DNA from 3 places in the Rhodoferax sp. P2_H8_2 genome. Region 3 is predicted to be linked to each of the others. Evidence: predicted binding sites of a transcription regulator. Region 3 holds the regulator's gene; each other region holds the start of a gene.
The links. Region 3 encodes LexA, which represses DNA repair genes until DNA is damaged. Its sites were predicted from a motif close to ACTGTATNNNNATACAGT; they were not measured.
Positions count from the first base shown of each region.

Region 1 (5,156 bases), on a different contig from region 3:
TGAACCCCGACGCGCAATCCCTCTGGCGCGCCCCGCAGTGGGCGTTTTCCATCCTGCTGGCGCTCCTGGGCATGCTAGGCCCGTTCTCCATCGACACCTATTTGCCAGCCTTTGCCGGGATCGCCCAATCGCTGGACGCCTCGGCGGTGCAGATGCAGCAAACGCTGTCGGCTTACCTGTTCGGCTTTGCCTTCATGAGCCTGTTCCATGGCGCGATCTCCGACAGCTTTGGCCGCCGACCGGTGGTGCTGTGGGGCCTGTTTGCATTTACCGTTGCGTCCATCGGCTGCGCGCTGTCGCAAAGCATTGGTCAGCTGATTTTCTTCCGCGCGGTGCAGGGCCTGTCTACGGGCGCGGGCATCGTGGTGTCCCGTGCGGTGATCCGCGATATGTTCCCGCCCAACCAGGCGCAAAAGGTGATGAGCCAGGTCACGATCTTTTTCGGCGTGGCACCCGCCATCGCTCCGATGATTGGCGGCTGGATCTTCATCCACGCCAACTGGCACGTGATCTTCTGGTTCCTGACTTTTGTTGGCGTTGTGCTGTGGACGGCGATTTACAAGTTGCTGCCCGAGACACTGCATGACACGCAGCGCCAGGCATTCCATCCGCGCAACCTGATGGCGGGCTATTGGCAGCTTGGTTCTGATCCGCGCTTTTTGCTGTTGGCGCTGGCCAGCGGCATTCCATTCAACGGCATGTTCTTGTATGTATTGAGTGCCCCCGTGTTTCTGGGCGAGCATCTGGGTCTGCAGCCGCAACAGTTCTTCTGGTTTTTCCTGCTGACCATTGGCGGCATCATGGCCGGTGCCTTTGTCAGCGGCCGCGTCGCCGGCAAGATCGCCCCCAAGCGCCAGATCCGCAACGGCTTTCTGATCATGCTGGTGATCGGCACCATCAATCTGGTGGCCAATCTGCTGTTCACCGCGCATGTCAGCTGGGCAATGTTCCCGATAGGCATCTTCTCGTTTGGCTGGGCCATGATGGTGCCGGTGGTGACGCTGCTGGTGTTGGACCTGCACCCCGAGCGGCGCGGCATGGCGTCGAGCTTGCAGATGTTTGTGGGGTCCACGGCCAACGGCATCGTTGCCGGTGTCATTTCGCCGCTGGTGATGCACTCCACGATCGCACTGGCCACGGCCTCTGTGCTGATGATGTGCATTGGCCTGCTGGCCTGGTTTTACATTCGCCGCAAGTGGCCCGAGATTGGGCAAAGCGTGGTGCAGGCCTAAGGCCTTTGCGTGAATAAGCCTTAGTAGGCGAAGAAAGGGCCGACACCCATCGTGGTCGTCTGCCCCTCGAATGCAAACCCCACGCGCTTGCCGTAAAAGAAGGGCAGGCCCCAGTCAAACGTACGCGTGCTGCCAATGATTCCCGCCAGCATGGGTTGCACGGCATTGGCACGGGTGGCAAACAGGGATGCCGCATTGCCCACAGCAAACGCATTGGTGTTGGTGGCACCGTTGTCGGCTGTCAGTGTGGCCAGCAGGGACTGCGTGCTGGCAGGGCAATAGAAGTCGCTGCTGATGTTGGCACCGCTGCACTGGGTCAGGGTATTGCTGTCAAAGTAAATGCCGTTGGAGCCGGTGTCAATGAAACTGCGAAAGTAAACGCGTCCATCCAGATTGGTAGTGAACAGGCCGGAGCTGCCGGTGGCGAAGACCTTGGCAGCGCCGACCTGGTTGTTGGTCTGCGTGCCCAGGCCCAGATACATCGTGCCGTTCAGGCTGGGTGCGCCTAGCGGGTTGGCCGCAGGCAGGTCAATCACCAAACCGTTGTTGTCAGTGGCAAAGCTCAAGATGGGGTTTTGCAATTGCTGCGCGAGACTGGCTGTGGATGCGACCACCGATTTGCAGTCGGCTGCGGTACAACGAAAGTAATAACCGTTGCTGGCTTGCGTGGTGCAGCCGGTGCCGCAATCTTCCCTGGACAGGCCGACTCCCAGAATGCCATTGGCGCCCAGTGCCTGCGCGGTGGCTTGCTCGTCGCCGCTGGCGCAATTGGCGGACAGCGCGCGCACACTCGAGTCGGCAACGATTTGCACAGGGAGATTCGACGCCAGCTTGGTGCCCAGCATCACATCGGCACGCACCACCGGCCCCCAGGTAAAGCTGCCATCGATGAACTGTGCGCAGTTCACCAGGGGTGTGCCGGCCGTGCTGTTTTGCTTGGGCAAATTCAGCGTCGGTGACAGTACCGAAGACAGGATACGCAGGCCGCTGGAGCCGGTGTCTACCATCACGTGGTCTATGGTCTGGCACACGCTGGTTTGTGGCGTGCACAGCGTGACGCTGGTGTAGAGCAGGTTGACCTCATTGCCGCTGGGGCCGGCGTCTACCGTGACCGGAATCGCGTTGCTCGCTGCAGGAGGCGTGACACTGCCGCCACCGCCACCGCCGACCACTGCACTGCTGCCACCTCCTCCTCCGCCGCCACATGCGCACAGAACGCTGGCAAAGAGGCCCGTCAACAGACTTGCGCGCAGGCGGCGCAGCAGCGCCGCAGTGTGAAACATCTCAGGGCAGTACATCTTGCAGATTCAGTCCAGGGGGTACCAGGCTCACTACATAGGCGTAGCCTGAAAAACGGCGCATGCGCCCTTCGGAATGCACGACCAGATCGCTGTCGCGCAGATTCAGTACGCCAGCCCGGCGACTGGCGGTGCCCAACTGCTGGACCTCGGATTTGAACTGCGCAAAGTAGCGCCCCAACGTGGCGGGCAAATCCGGCAGCACCGGGCCTTCCCATGTCACGGCAAATACGGTGCCGTTGCGGTCCATGTATTCGACGACGCTGGTGCCGTTGGGCAATTGGGTGGTCTGCTGGGTAACGCCTGCGGTCTGCAGCGTTGATGCCTGGGCGCGCAATTGCGGCGCTGCGATGGTCGAAGCTGTTGTGCTCGCCGCGCTAGTGCTGCGTTTCTCGCCCAGCGTGGCGTGGCTGCTGTCGCAGGCCAGCAGCAGCATCAGGCACCAACTGCTGTGCCAGTGTCGAAGGCGTGGATGCATGTGCGCGGGCTCAGGGCTTGACGAACTTCAAGGTCATGCGGTCGCTCTCGCCAATGGCGGTGTATTTCTCCCGATCCACATCCTTGTTGGCATAGGTCGGCGGCAATGCCCAGACGCCGTTGGTGTGGTCGGCAGTGTCTTTGGGGTTGGCATTGACCTCGGATGTGCCAGCCAGTTTGAAGCCCACGCTTTGCGCAATCCGCGTCACATAGTCCACCTGCACATAACCGTTGCTGGCTTTCGCGTCCTGAACGCGGCTGGCGGGCAGGCGGTGCTCGACGACGCCGAACACGCCGCCGGATTTCAGGCTCGCGTAAGCGCTGGCAAACACGGCCTTGACGTTGTCTTCACCGCCAGCATCAACCCAGTTGTGCACATTGCGGAAGGTCAGCACCAGGTCGGCGCTTTGCGGTGCGATGTACTGCAGCTTCTTCGGTGGTGCAAACACCCCGATGCGCACCTTGCCGTACAGCTCGGGCTGGGCCGCCAGTTTCTTTTGCAGGCGCGCAATGCTGTTGCGGGCGTATTGGCTGTCGGAATCCGGATCGTCAGCGGCCAGCACCAGTTGGCCTTTGGCCATCAAATAGGGTGCGAGGATTTCGGTGTACCAGCCGCCGCCAGGGCTGATCTCCACCACGGTCATGTCGGGGCGAATGCCAAAGAAGCTCAGCGTTTCATACGGGTGGCGCCAGACATCGCGGGCGGCAAAGGCTGGCGTGCGGTGGGGCGCGGCGATGGCCGATTGCAGTGCGTCTTGCGCTTGCGCTGCGGCCATGAAAGACAGGGTGAAGAGAACCGTGGAGATCGCTTTTTTCACAGAAGGCCTTGCAGAGATGTGGTGGTACGAAGTCATTGTAGGCAGGCCCTTGGTTTTGCATTGTTACAGTCGGTGCTATATACTGTACATAAATACAGTTACAAGTCGAAACCCTTGCCATGCCTGCGCTTGCGCTCATCCACAAAGTGTCGTCCAGAGAGATGGTGGCACCGGAAGACATCCATGCCGATGTCTGGCATGCGCACACGCTGGCCCAGTCTGCCACGCAGATATTGCCCACGGGGGACGCGCTGCTGGACGCACAGTTGCCGGGTGGCGGCTGGCCGCTGGGGGCGCTGACGGAGTTGCTGCAACCCGATGGCATGCACAGCGAGTGGCGACTGCTGTTGCCAGCGCTGGCGCGCAGCGGACACGGTCCTGTGGTGCTGGTGGGTGCGCCGCAAGTGCCGTTTGCGCCATCGCTGTCGGCGCAGGGCTTGGCACTGCAGCGTCTGTTGCATGTGGGTGCGCAGACCGCCGCCCAGCGTCTGTGGGCGACCGAGCAGGTGCTGCGTTGCGCCGAGGTGGACGCGGTGCTGGCCTGGTTGCCGCAGGTGCGGTCGGATCAGCTTCGCCGTCTGCAAATGGCGGCCACCGAATTTCACAAACTGTTGTTCGTGATGCGTCCACAGCAAGCACAGAGCGAAGCATCTCCCGCTGCGCTGCGCCTGCAGATTGCGCCAAGTAACGATGCCGACTCAGACGCTTTGCAGATTCAGATACTCAAGCGACGTGGCCCGCCGCTGGATGCGCCTCTGCATCTGCGGGCGCGTGGTGCCCTGCTGGATTCGCTGCTGGCGGCTGCGCGTCCAGAGCGCCGTCCGCCCCCTGTGCGCACACGTGCGCTGGCTTCTATCCATGCACTGGATCGCACTACAGCCCGCGCCTGATGCGCCGACAGACGCACCCATACCGGCTGACATCCACACCGCGCTGGCCTGGAATGCGCTGTGCTTCACGCCGCTGGTCGCGCGCGTGGAAGATGCACTGGTACTGGAGATCTCGGCCAGCGAGCGCCTGTTTGGTGGGCGTGCGGCATTGCTGCAGTTATTTCATCAGAAAAACAAGCCTGTAGCGCGCATACAGCAGGCGCAAGGCGCTACATCTTTAATAGCATTGGGGCGTTTGTGGAGTGCCGCGCCTGACGCGCCTGTGGACGCCTTGCCGGTCAAAGTACTGGCTGCAGCACGCGTGCATCTGCCTACGTTTGTGCGGCTGGGGGTGCGCACTTGGGGGCAGATGCGCGCGCTGCCGCGCGGCGGGCTGGTGCGCCGCTTTGGCGCGGGGCTGGTGGATGCGCTGGACCAGGCCTATGGCCATCGCGCCGAGCT
Region 1 covers NZ_JBFUFW010000002.1:472,006-477,161, reverse strand. The annotation lists gene AC1DV6_RS05175 (multidrug effflux MFS transporter) at 1-1,232, shown strand, start outside; gene AC1DV6_RS05170 (DUF3443 domain-containing protein) at 1,253-2,515, opposite strand; gene AC1DV6_RS05165 (DUF2844 domain-containing protein) at 2,517-3,008, opposite strand; gene AC1DV6_RS05160 (class I SAM-dependent methyltransferase) at 3,019-3,783, opposite strand; gene imuA (translesion DNA synthesis-associated protein ImuA) at 3,945-4,715, shown strand; gene AC1DV6_RS05150 (Y-family DNA polymerase) at 4,684-5,156, shown strand, end outside.
Region 1: the regulator LexA is predicted to act here: its motif matches at 3,907-3,924, upstream of imuA (translesion DNA synthesis-associated protein ImuA).

Region 2 (5,156 bases), on a different contig from region 3:
CCACCATCGTCAGGTTGATCGGTGAAGAAGTTTCCAGGCTGGTATGGGCCAGCAATGCCGTAATCAATTCCTGCTGCTCAATGCGGCTGGTCTTGGGCTCGAACACCAGACGCACCATTGCGTCCTTGTTCGATTCGTCACGCACAACGTCCAGCACACTCAAAATGCTGGCTTTCAATTGCGTTTGCTCTTGCGACAACGCCTTCTTGCCAGCTTTGACCTTGGGATTGGTCAGCTCTTCGATTTCTTCCAGCACGCGCTGGCTGCTGACGCCGGGCGGCAACTCGGTCACGACCAGTTGCCACTGGCCACGCGCCAGGTCTTCAATCTTCCAGCGGGCACGCACCTTCAGCGAACCGCGGCCGGTACGGTAGGCGTCGGCAATGTCGCTCGCCGGGCTGATGATCTGGCCGCCACCGGGGAAGTCCGGGCCGGGCACCAGCGTGTACAACTCGGCGTCCGCCATCGCTGGCGTCTTGATCAACGCGACGCAGGCGTCGGCAATCTCGCGCAGGTTATGGCTCGGGATTTCTGTCGCCAAGCCTACCGCAATGCCGCTGGCGCCATTCAACAAACTGAAGGGCAGGCGCGCAGGCAACTGGCACGGTTCTTCGGTAGAGCCGTCGTAGTTGGGCTGGAAGTCCACCGTTCCTTGGTCAATTTCGTCCAGCAACAGGCTGGTGATCTTGGCCAGGCGCGCTTCGGTGTAGCGCATCGCCGCGGCGCCGTCGCCGTCGCGCGAACCGAAATTTCCCTGACCGTCCACCAATGGATAGCGCTGCGAAAAGTCCTGCGCCATGCGCACCAGCGCGTCATACGCCGACTGGTCGCCGTGTGGGTGAAAGCGGCCCAACACGTCACCCACCACTCGGGCACTCTTGACCGGCTTGGCACCGGTGTTGCCATTGGCGCCGCCAAAGCCCAGCCCCATGCGCGACATCGAATACAGGATGCGCCGCTGCACGGGCTTCAAGCCATCGCAGACGTCAGGCAGTGCGCGGCCCTTGACCACGCTCAGTGCGTATTCGAGGTAGGCGCGCTGGGCGTAGGTCGCGAGGTTCAGTTCGTCGTCTCCTCCGTCTTCGGGGCGGGACAGGTCAAGAGTGGGTTGGTCCATGGCAGTTCGATTGAAATCAGGTTGGGGTCAGGGTGCGCGCGTCGCGGGTGCGGGCGCAGCGGGAATGTTGGTTACCGACGGCACCATATTGCCGCGCCGTGTCGTTCCGATTTGCGGACCGGGGGATGGGTTGATATTGGTGACAACCCCATTGCCGGAGCTTGCGGCGTTGAGCGGCGTGCGAGCGCCCCGGGAGGATGCCATCGGATTCAGGCTGTAGTACAGCTGCATCACCGTCTTCACGTAGTTCTGCGTCTCGGGGTAATTGGGAATCTTGTTGCCGGCCCGCTGCACCGCGCCTTCACCTGCGTTGTAGGCCGCCAGCGCCAGCTCCAGTTGGCCGGGAAACATGTTCAACAGGTCACGCAAATAGCGCGTGCCCGCCTGCAAATTGGTGTGCGGGTCTTTCAGTTTGGTCTGTATCGACACTTTGCGGTTGCCCATCAGACCGTAGCGGTTCGCAGTATCAGGAATCACCTGCATCAAACCCACCGCGCCTTTGGGCGACACGGCAGACGCATCAAAACCGGACTCGGTGGCGATCAAAGCTTTCAACAACGCGAAATCCACTTTGTGCGTGGTAGCCGCACTGCGCACCAGATGCTCCACCGAGCGGAAGTTGGAGGACGAATCCAGCCAGGCCATGACTTTGTTGGTGGCCGAGCTGTCCAATATCACTGGCACCGCGCGGTTGTCGTCTGACAGCGGATCGGGGTTCATCCCACCACGAAAAAAAACTTCGTACCGCGAATCCAGTTGTGTGGACGCAAAGTGCGCCACGCCGCGCTCATCAACATAGCTCCAGACATCTGCTTTTGCATCAAAAGAGGCTGCAGCGCACAGTAGAAGTGCGTAAGCAGCTACTTTTTTTATAGCAAACTCAAACATCAATCTCAACAGAGTCGCCATGCAACTCCATCAGTTCACGCCGCGCCGCCGCTTCGCCCTTGCCCATCAGCTTGGTGATCAGCGCCTCGGTGGCGCCAAAGTCAATCGCGCCCAATGCAACAGGCAGCAAACGCCGCGTGTCTGGGTTCAGCGTGGTGTCCCACAACTGCTCGGCATTCATCTCGCCCAAGCCTTTGAAACGGCTGATGGACCAAGCACCTTCGCGCACACCTTCCTTGCGCAGCTTGTCGAGGATCGCGGTAAGTTCACCCTCGTCCAGGGCATAGGCCTTGGACGCTGGCTTCTTGCCGCGCGCCGGCGCATCGACACGGAACAGTGGCGGGCGGGCCACATACACATGGCCGGTCTCGATCAGCTTGGGGAAGTGGCGGAAGAACAGCGTGAGCAACAACACTTGAATGTGCGAGCCGTCCACGTCCGCATCACTCAGAATGCATACCTTGCCGTAGCGCAGGCCGGACAGATCGGGCGTGTCATTCGGGCCGTGTGGATCGACGCCAATAGCGACCGAGATGTCATGGATTTCGGTATTGGCAAACAGGCGATCGCGGTCCACCTCCCAGGTGTTCAGCACCTTGCCGCGCAGCGGCAAGATCGCCTGATTCTCCTTATCGCGGCCCATCTTGGCGCTACCACCCGCCGAATCGCCCTCGACCAGAAACACTTCGTTGTAGGCGATGTCTTTGCTTTCGCAATCCGTCAACTTGCCGGGCAACACGGCCACGCCGCTGCTCTTGCGTTTCTCAACTTTTTGCCCGGCTTTCTGCCGGGTCTGTGCAGCCTTGATGGCCAGCTCGGCCAGCTTCTTGCCGTAGTCCACATGCTGGTTCAGCCACAGCTCCAGCGTGGGGCGTACAAAGCTGGAGACCAGGCGCACCGCGTCGCGCGAATTCAGGCGCTCCTTGATCTGGCCTTGGAATTGCGGGTCCAGCACTTTGGCGCTCAGCACATAGCTGGCGCGCGCAAACACGTCTTCTGGCATCAGCTTGACGCCTTTGGGTAGCAGGCTATGCAACTCGATAAAGCTTTTCACCGCCGTGAACAAGCCATCGCGCAGGCCGCTTTCGTGCGTGCCGCCAGCGCTGGTGGGGATCAGGTTCACATAGCTCTCGCGCACCGGGTTGCCTTCTTCGGTGAAAGCCACGCACCAGCTGGCGCCCTCGCCTTCGGCAAAGTTGTCGCTCTGCGCATCCGCAAAGCCTTCGCCGTCAAACAGCGGGATGACAGGGTCGCCGTTCAGCGTCTGCATCAGATAGTCTTTGAGGCCGCCCTTGTAGAGCCAGTTCTGTGTGTCTTTGGTCTTCTCAACCACCAGCGTCACGCTGACGCCCGGCATCAGCACCGCTTTGCTACGCAATAAATGGGTCAGCTCGGCCATGGGCAGCGCCGCTGACTCAAAGTATTTGGCGTCCGGCCAGGCGCGTACCGTGGTGCCCGACTTGCGGTCGCCTTCACCGGCTTTGCGCAATTGCAGCGCTTCGGTGACGTCGCCGCCGGAAAAGACGATATGGGCCACTTGGCCTTCGCGGTAGCTGGTCACCTCCAGCCGTTTGCTCAGGGCATTGGTCACGGACACACCCACGCCATGCAGGCCGCCGGAGAAGCTGTAGGCGCCGCCCTTGCCCTTGTCGAACTTGCCACCTGCGTGCAGACGGGTGTAGACCAGCTCGATCACCGGGGCTTTTTCTTCCGGGTGCATGCCGAACGGAATACCGCGGCCGTCGTCTTCGATGGTGACCGAACCGTCGGTATGCAGGATGACCTTGATCTTCTTACCGAAGCCGGCCAGCGCTTCATCGGCCGCGTTGTCCAACACTTCCTGGATCACGTGCAGCGGGTTGTCGGTCCGGGTATACATGCCCGGACGCTGTTTGACAGGCTCCAGTCCCTTGAGGACGCGGATAGAGCCTTCGGAGTATTCGGAGTTGGGTTTGACGGAGTTGCTTGTTGCCATAGCGCGGGATTGTAGTTCGGCGGATGCTCATTCACTGTACGAAACCACAGTAAGCCAATTCTACTGACGACAAGGGTGTCATCGTCAGCACTGCGCCGCCAACCCGAAATCGCTACATTAGGCGGCATGCATACCAGCCCCAAAACCCTATCCATGACCCAGGTCCTCGTCTGCGGGGCGATGATCGTCACGCTGTCCATGGGCATACGCCATGGCTTTGGGCTGTGGTTGCAGCCGATCACCCAAGACCGGGACTGGACCCGCGAAACCTTTGCCTTTGCAATCGCCATCCAGAACCTGGCCTGGGGCGTCAGTGGCATCTTTGCTGGCATCGTTGCCGACCGTTTTGGCGCATTCCGCGTGATCGTGGGCGGCGCTCTTCTATATGCGTTAGGTCTGATCGGCATGGGTTATGCCAATACCCCATTGCTGTTTGGTCTGTCCACCGGCATCCTCATTGGTATCGCTCAGGCCGGCACCACTTACGCCGTGGTCTACGGCGTCATCGGTCGCAACGTGCCCGAAGCCAAGCGCTCCTGGGCGATGGGCATCACAGCGGCAGCCGGCTCGTTCGGGCAGTTTTTGATGGTGCCTATCGAAGGCTTTGCCATCCGCACCTTTGGCTGGCAAGAAGCGCTGACGCTGCTGGGCTTGGCCGCGCTGATCATGGCGCCACTGGCTTGGGGCCTGCGCGAACCGGGTTTTGCCGGCGGCACTGCGCCGAAACGGGAGCAGACGGTGATGCAGGCCGTAGCAGAAGCCTTCAAGTACCCCAGCTTCCAGTTGCTGATGGCCGGCTACTTTGTGTGCGGCTTCCAGGTCGTCTTCATCGGTGTGCACATGCCCAGCTATTTGAAAGACAAAGGCCTGTCGCCTGAAGTCGCCAGTTACGCGCTGGCGCTGATCGGCCTGTTCAATGTGTTCGGCACCTACACAGCAGGCGTGCTCGGTCAAAAAATGGCCAAGCGAAAGATACTGGCCTTCATCTACTTCGCCCGCTCCGTGGCCATCTCCCTGTTCCTGATCGCCCCGCTGACACCCGCCAGCGTCTACATATTCGCCAGCGTAATGGGTTTCTTGTGGCTCTCTACTGTTCCGGTGACCAACGCGACGGTGGCGCAGATTTTCGGCGTCGCACATTTGTCCATGCTCAGCGGCTTTGTGTTCTTCAGCCAC
Region 2 covers NZ_JBFUFW010000011.1:101,576-106,731, forward strand. The annotation lists gene parC (DNA topoisomerase IV subunit A) at 1-1,117, opposite strand, end outside; gene AC1DV6_RS16880 (lytic transglycosylase domain-containing protein) at 1,145-2,026, opposite strand; gene AC1DV6_RS16885 (DNA topoisomerase IV subunit B) at 1,998-3,980, opposite strand; gene AC1DV6_RS16890 (MFS transporter) at 4,107-5,156, shown strand, end outside.
Region 2: the regulator LexA is predicted to act here: its motif matches at 4,014-4,031, upstream of AC1DV6_RS16885 (DNA topoisomerase IV subunit B).

Region 3 (5,156 bases):
CAACCAGATTGCGCCAAAGGTTTCCTGTTTGACGGATTTCCGCGCACCATCCCCCAGGCCGACGCAATGAAAGCCGCTGGCGTGGTGCTCGACTACGTCGTGGAAATTGATGTGCCGTTTGAGGCCATCATCGAACGCATGAGTGGTCGCCGCTCGCACCCAGCATCGGGCCGCACTTACCACGTCAAGTTCAACCCGCCCAAGGTCGCAGGCGTTGACGACGTCACTGGCGAGCCTTTGGTGCAGCGCGAAGACGACAAGGAAGAGACAGTGAAAAAACGCTTGGACGTGTACAGCGCCCAAACACGGCCATTGGTGGAGTACTACTCCAGCTGGGCCAAGCAGGATCCGGACAAGGCGCCGAAATACCGTGCCGTCAGCGGACTGGGCGATGTCAACGCCATCACGGCCAGCGTATTCGCGGCTCTGTCCAGCTAATCAGTACCCGCTTGCCCGTTTTACGGGCACAGCAACTCCAGCATCAGCGCAATCCGTGACTTGACGGGCGAAAGTCCGTCAAAGTGCGGCAATGCCTCTGTGGCTCCGCTTGCGGCAACGATAGCACCCCATGCACACCGTGTGGACCGGACCACCCGGATCCCTTTGGATTGTGCATGGCGCAGAGCTTCGTCCAATGCCTTATGCACTGTCCCATTGCCTGTGCCTGCAACCACCAACCCACGCAGCGGAGCAGTGGCTTCTGGCACCTGCGCCATCAACGCATGCACGATGGCGGCAGTAGCACCCGCATGGCTCACCACAATATCTACGCGTGGCCATTCGGCTGTCACGTTGACTGGAATGGTGAAACGCATAGCTGGCAACGAACGCTCCCAAGCCCGCACTTGCCGCACCCGCCCTTCTTCGACATAGGCCAATGGCCCCGCGTCACCCGAATCAAACGCATTCAATCGGTAGGGATGCACCTTCTGCACATCGCGCGCGCCGTGCACCGTGCCAGCACACACAACCAGCACCCCCGCCGCCCCGGCGGCTCGGGCAACAGCCACGGCATCCAACAGGTTTTGTGGACCATCAGGCGAATGGGCACTGGCAGGCCGCATGGCGCAGGTCAGCACCACGACTTTCTGCGCCAACAAATCCGCGGGAAGCACACTGGCTAAAAAGAACGCCGTTTCCTCCAAAGTGTCGGTCCCATGGGTAATGACCACGGAACGGACATCGTGCGAGGCCAGATGTTCAGAGACGCGCTGTGCCAGTCGGCGCCAATCGCCGAACTCCATGTCCTTGCTGTCGACGTTGGCCACCTGCTCACAATGCAAGGTATCCCCTGATAGAGCCGCCTGCAAGCCTGGAACCCGCCCCAGAACTTGGGTCAGGTCCAGTTGGCCCGACTTGTAGCCGACGTTGTCCCCAGCTTCGGTTGCGGTGCCGGCAATCGTGCCTCCCATCCCCAAAAAAACGACTTTCAATGACATTTTTGAGCTACCCACTTGCAAAAATAATTTAACTGGTTAAAAATACAGTTACTGGATGTGATAACAGTGTTTCCAATCTGCCAGAGCCGACCCAACCTAAGGAGTCACCATGCTAGAGAGCCCCAAACTGACCGCCAGGCAACAACAGATTCTGGACCTGATCCAGAGTGCCATTGCGCGCACCGGAGCGCCTCCTACACGCGCCGAAATCGCCAATGAGCTCGGTTTCAAGTCCGCCAATGCCGCTGAAGAGCATTTGCAGGCCTTGGCACGTAAGGGCGTGATCGAGCTGGTCAGCGGCACCTCTCGGGGCATCCGGCTGCGCAGTGACACCTTGCGCTCCATCCATGAATCTCGCATCAAACAATTTTCCCTGCCTTTGCCTGGCTTGGCCCAACTGGCTCTGCCGCTGATTGGGCGCGTTGCTGCAGGTTCGCCCATTCTCGCGCAGGAACATGTGGACCAGACCTACTATGTCGAAAACAGCTTGTTCCAGCGCAAGCCGGACTACCTGCTGAAGGTGCGCGGCATGTCCATGCGCGACGCTGGCATCATGGATGGCGATCTGCTGGCGGTGCAGGCCACCAAAGACGCGAAAAATGGCCAGATTGTTGTAGCCCGGTTAGGTGAGGAAGTCACCGTCAAACGCTTTCGGCGCAACAAGCACCTGATTGAACTGCACCCCGAAAACCCGGATTACCAAACCATCGTGGTCGAGCCCGGCGAGCCCTTCGAGATCGAAGGCCTCGCTGTAGGCCTGATTCGCAACACGATGCTGATGTGAAAGACCCCCTGCCATGAACGCCATGAATCTTGCCCTCTATGCCCTGCGCCGTGTGTCCGCTGGTTTCCAGGTGATGACGCGCGCGCTGCTGGATTCTTCAGCTAGCCACGGGGCGGTGTGCCTGCCGATTCAGCGCATACGCGTAAATCCTGCTCCGTTTGCACTCCCAAAGCGCACATCTCCTGCCAGCGACGCCTCCATCAAGCCCTTGCGTGTATTGCGCGTGATGGAACCCGGTCAGCAACGCACCTGTGTAGGCAGGATGGTCATCTCCGGCCGCATGGCCGATGTCTGCGCCGAGTTGGATCGCCTCGCCGCCTGCGAAGCTGCAATGTCCTGACACATATTCAGCGGGCCACGTCTGCCTGACAGGGCACAATGGCACGCATGAATATTGTGATTCTTGATGACTACCAGGATGCTGTACGCAAACTGGAGTGTGCCTCCAGGCTGGAGGCCTACCAAGCCAAGGTTTACACCAATACCGTCAAGGGATTGGGCCAGTTATCGATACGTTTGAAGGATGCAGACATTGTTGTTCTGATCCGGGAACGCACCCACATCACCCGGCAGCTGATTGAAAAGCTGCCTAAACTCAAACTCATTTCCCAGACGGGTCGCGCAGGCAGCCACATTGATGTAAATGCCTGTACCGAGCGTGGCATTGCTGTTGCCGAAGGCATAGGCTCACCGGTAGCACCGGCTGAGTTGACTTGGGCCTTGGTTCTTGCGGGTATGCGCCGTTTGCCCCATTACATCGGGAATCTCAAGCATGGCGTCTGGCAGCAAGCAGGCTTAAAGGCCGGCTCCATGCCCGCCAATTTTGGACTGGGCAATGTGCTCCAAGGCAAGACCATCGGTATCTGGGGTTATGGAAAGATCGGGCAGCTGGTTGCGGGCTATGGCCGCGCCTTTGGCATGCGGGTCCTCATCTGGGGCAGTGAGGCATCGCGCGAGAAGGCGCAGCAGGATGGCTACGAAGCCGCGGCCAGCCGTGAAGAATTTTTCAGTGAATGCGACGTCTTGTCACTACACCTTCGGCTGAACGAAAGCACTTCAGGAATCGTCAAGCAAGCTGATCTCAGTTTAATGAAGCCCACTGCCCTGCTGGTGAACACATCACGCTCCGAGCTGATTGAAACCGACGCCATGATTGGTGCACTGAACCGCGGGCGGCCCGGGATGGCCGCGATTGACGTATTCGAGACAGAGCCCATCCTGCAGGGCCACGCACTTTTGCGCTTGGAAAACTGTATTTGTACGCCCCACATTGGCTATGTGGAGAAGGACAGCTACGAAATGTATTTCGGACATGCGTTTGACAATGTGGTCAACTTCATCCGTGGCACACCCACCAACATCGTCAACCCGGGTGCCCTGCAGGTACGGCGTTAGTGCCTGTCGGCGCTATATTTTTCGCGTATTTGGGCTGCCGGTATTGGAGAAGCCGGACACTTCAAAATCAATCAAATTCTGGCTTGCACTGTCCAGATTCAGATCAACATCACCATGTACCGAACTGCTTATGGCTGGCAGAGGCACAGTGTCTGCACCGACTTCGTGGGTCGCAGGCGGATCGTAGGTGATGCCATCAGCATGGTTAGCGGTGGCGGTCGACACCGCCTTGGACGCACTGAATGGCGCCAGCAGCGAATCAGACAGCCCTTCTACGCGGCCAGCCACACCATGCAGCATCAGCAGATCACGATAGGCCTCCAGGTCAAAGTGCAGCTGCTGGTTGGCGTCCTTTGACTTGACCAGATAGCGCTCAATGACCTCCAAAGCGGCGGTAGTGTGCCACGCCTCGGTGATCTCTCTGCACACGTCGGGGTACTGATCCAGCCGGCTACCAGACTGGCTGAACGTGACGTACTCGGGAACCTCTCCGGTAAAAAGGATGTTGAATTCCTTGCGATACCGTTCAAACGCTTCCTTACGACTGAGCGTGTGCAGGATTTTCAGCAAATCGAGGTAGACAAGCGGGTTGGATTCTCCGCTGTCCTTGATATCGGCTTCCAGCAAATGAATGGCGTCTTCGTATTGCCCCAGAGTCATGAAGAAATCCGCTTGCTGACGCACATCCAGCAGCTCTTGGCTGTTGATTGCCCGCAAGGTGCCTGCCACACTGTGCGCAAAATCGCGTGCCCCCGGCTCGGCTTTGGGCTTATCGGTTGCCACCATGCCGGGTTGCGGCGGCAATGGTGGGAGATCGTTACGGGCCACCGGCGCAAACACTGACGGACCCATTTCTAGATCCACGTCAATGTCGATGTCAACTGAACTGACACGCTGCTGTGGTGCCTGTGCTGTGTAGGCCACTGTTTTTTCCGAATACGTCGGCTGCGCTTCTATCCTGGAGTGTGGACTGTCTACGGTATCGTGAACGGGGAGGTGCAAACCGGAGTCTTCGTGCGCACCGTGCACGCTGTCCGAGCCGCCGCTCCACCACGGATAAGGGTCTACATTCGCATCCCGCAGCCGCTTCCATGCCCAAGCAAGACCGGTCACCAGTGCCAGCAATAACAGAAGCAGTCCATAAACCAAAGGGTTGGCATAACGCTGCGCCTCGGCCTTTTCAAGCCGCCCACCCAATTCGAGTAGCTGCGCCTGGTTCTTGGCCGTTTGCTCGCGCAGGGACTTCAGGTCCACGTCCACCGCGTGCATACGCGTCTGCTCGTTCAAAACGTCTTGCGCCGTCGCGTTGAGTGCGCGCCAGGTAGCGATGGCCTCCGCCCGCTTTTGCAAATCTTCCTGCGGGGTGTTGAGCAACTCATTGCTCAACCGCAAAACCGGGTCCCGCTCTGTCAAATCAATAGCCGCCAGTTTCAGGCGCGGCTTCTTGACTGCACCAGGCGCGTGGGCCGACAAACTGTCTGACGAGCGCATGGCGTTGGCCGATACCCTGGTTTGCGCACGGGGCTTCTTCGCTGCTG
Region 3 covers NZ_JBFUFW010000005.1:281,989-287,144, reverse strand. The annotation lists gene adk (adenylate kinase) at 1-438, shown strand, start outside; gene AC1DV6_RS11770 (asparaginase) at 459-1,439, opposite strand; gene lexA (transcriptional repressor LexA) at 1,549-2,223, shown strand; gene AC1DV6_RS11760 (hypothetical protein) at 2,246-2,563, shown strand; gene AC1DV6_RS11755 (D-2-hydroxyacid dehydrogenase family protein) at 2,611-3,618, shown strand; gene AC1DV6_RS11750 (type IV pilus assembly protein FimV) at 3,631-5,156, opposite strand, start outside.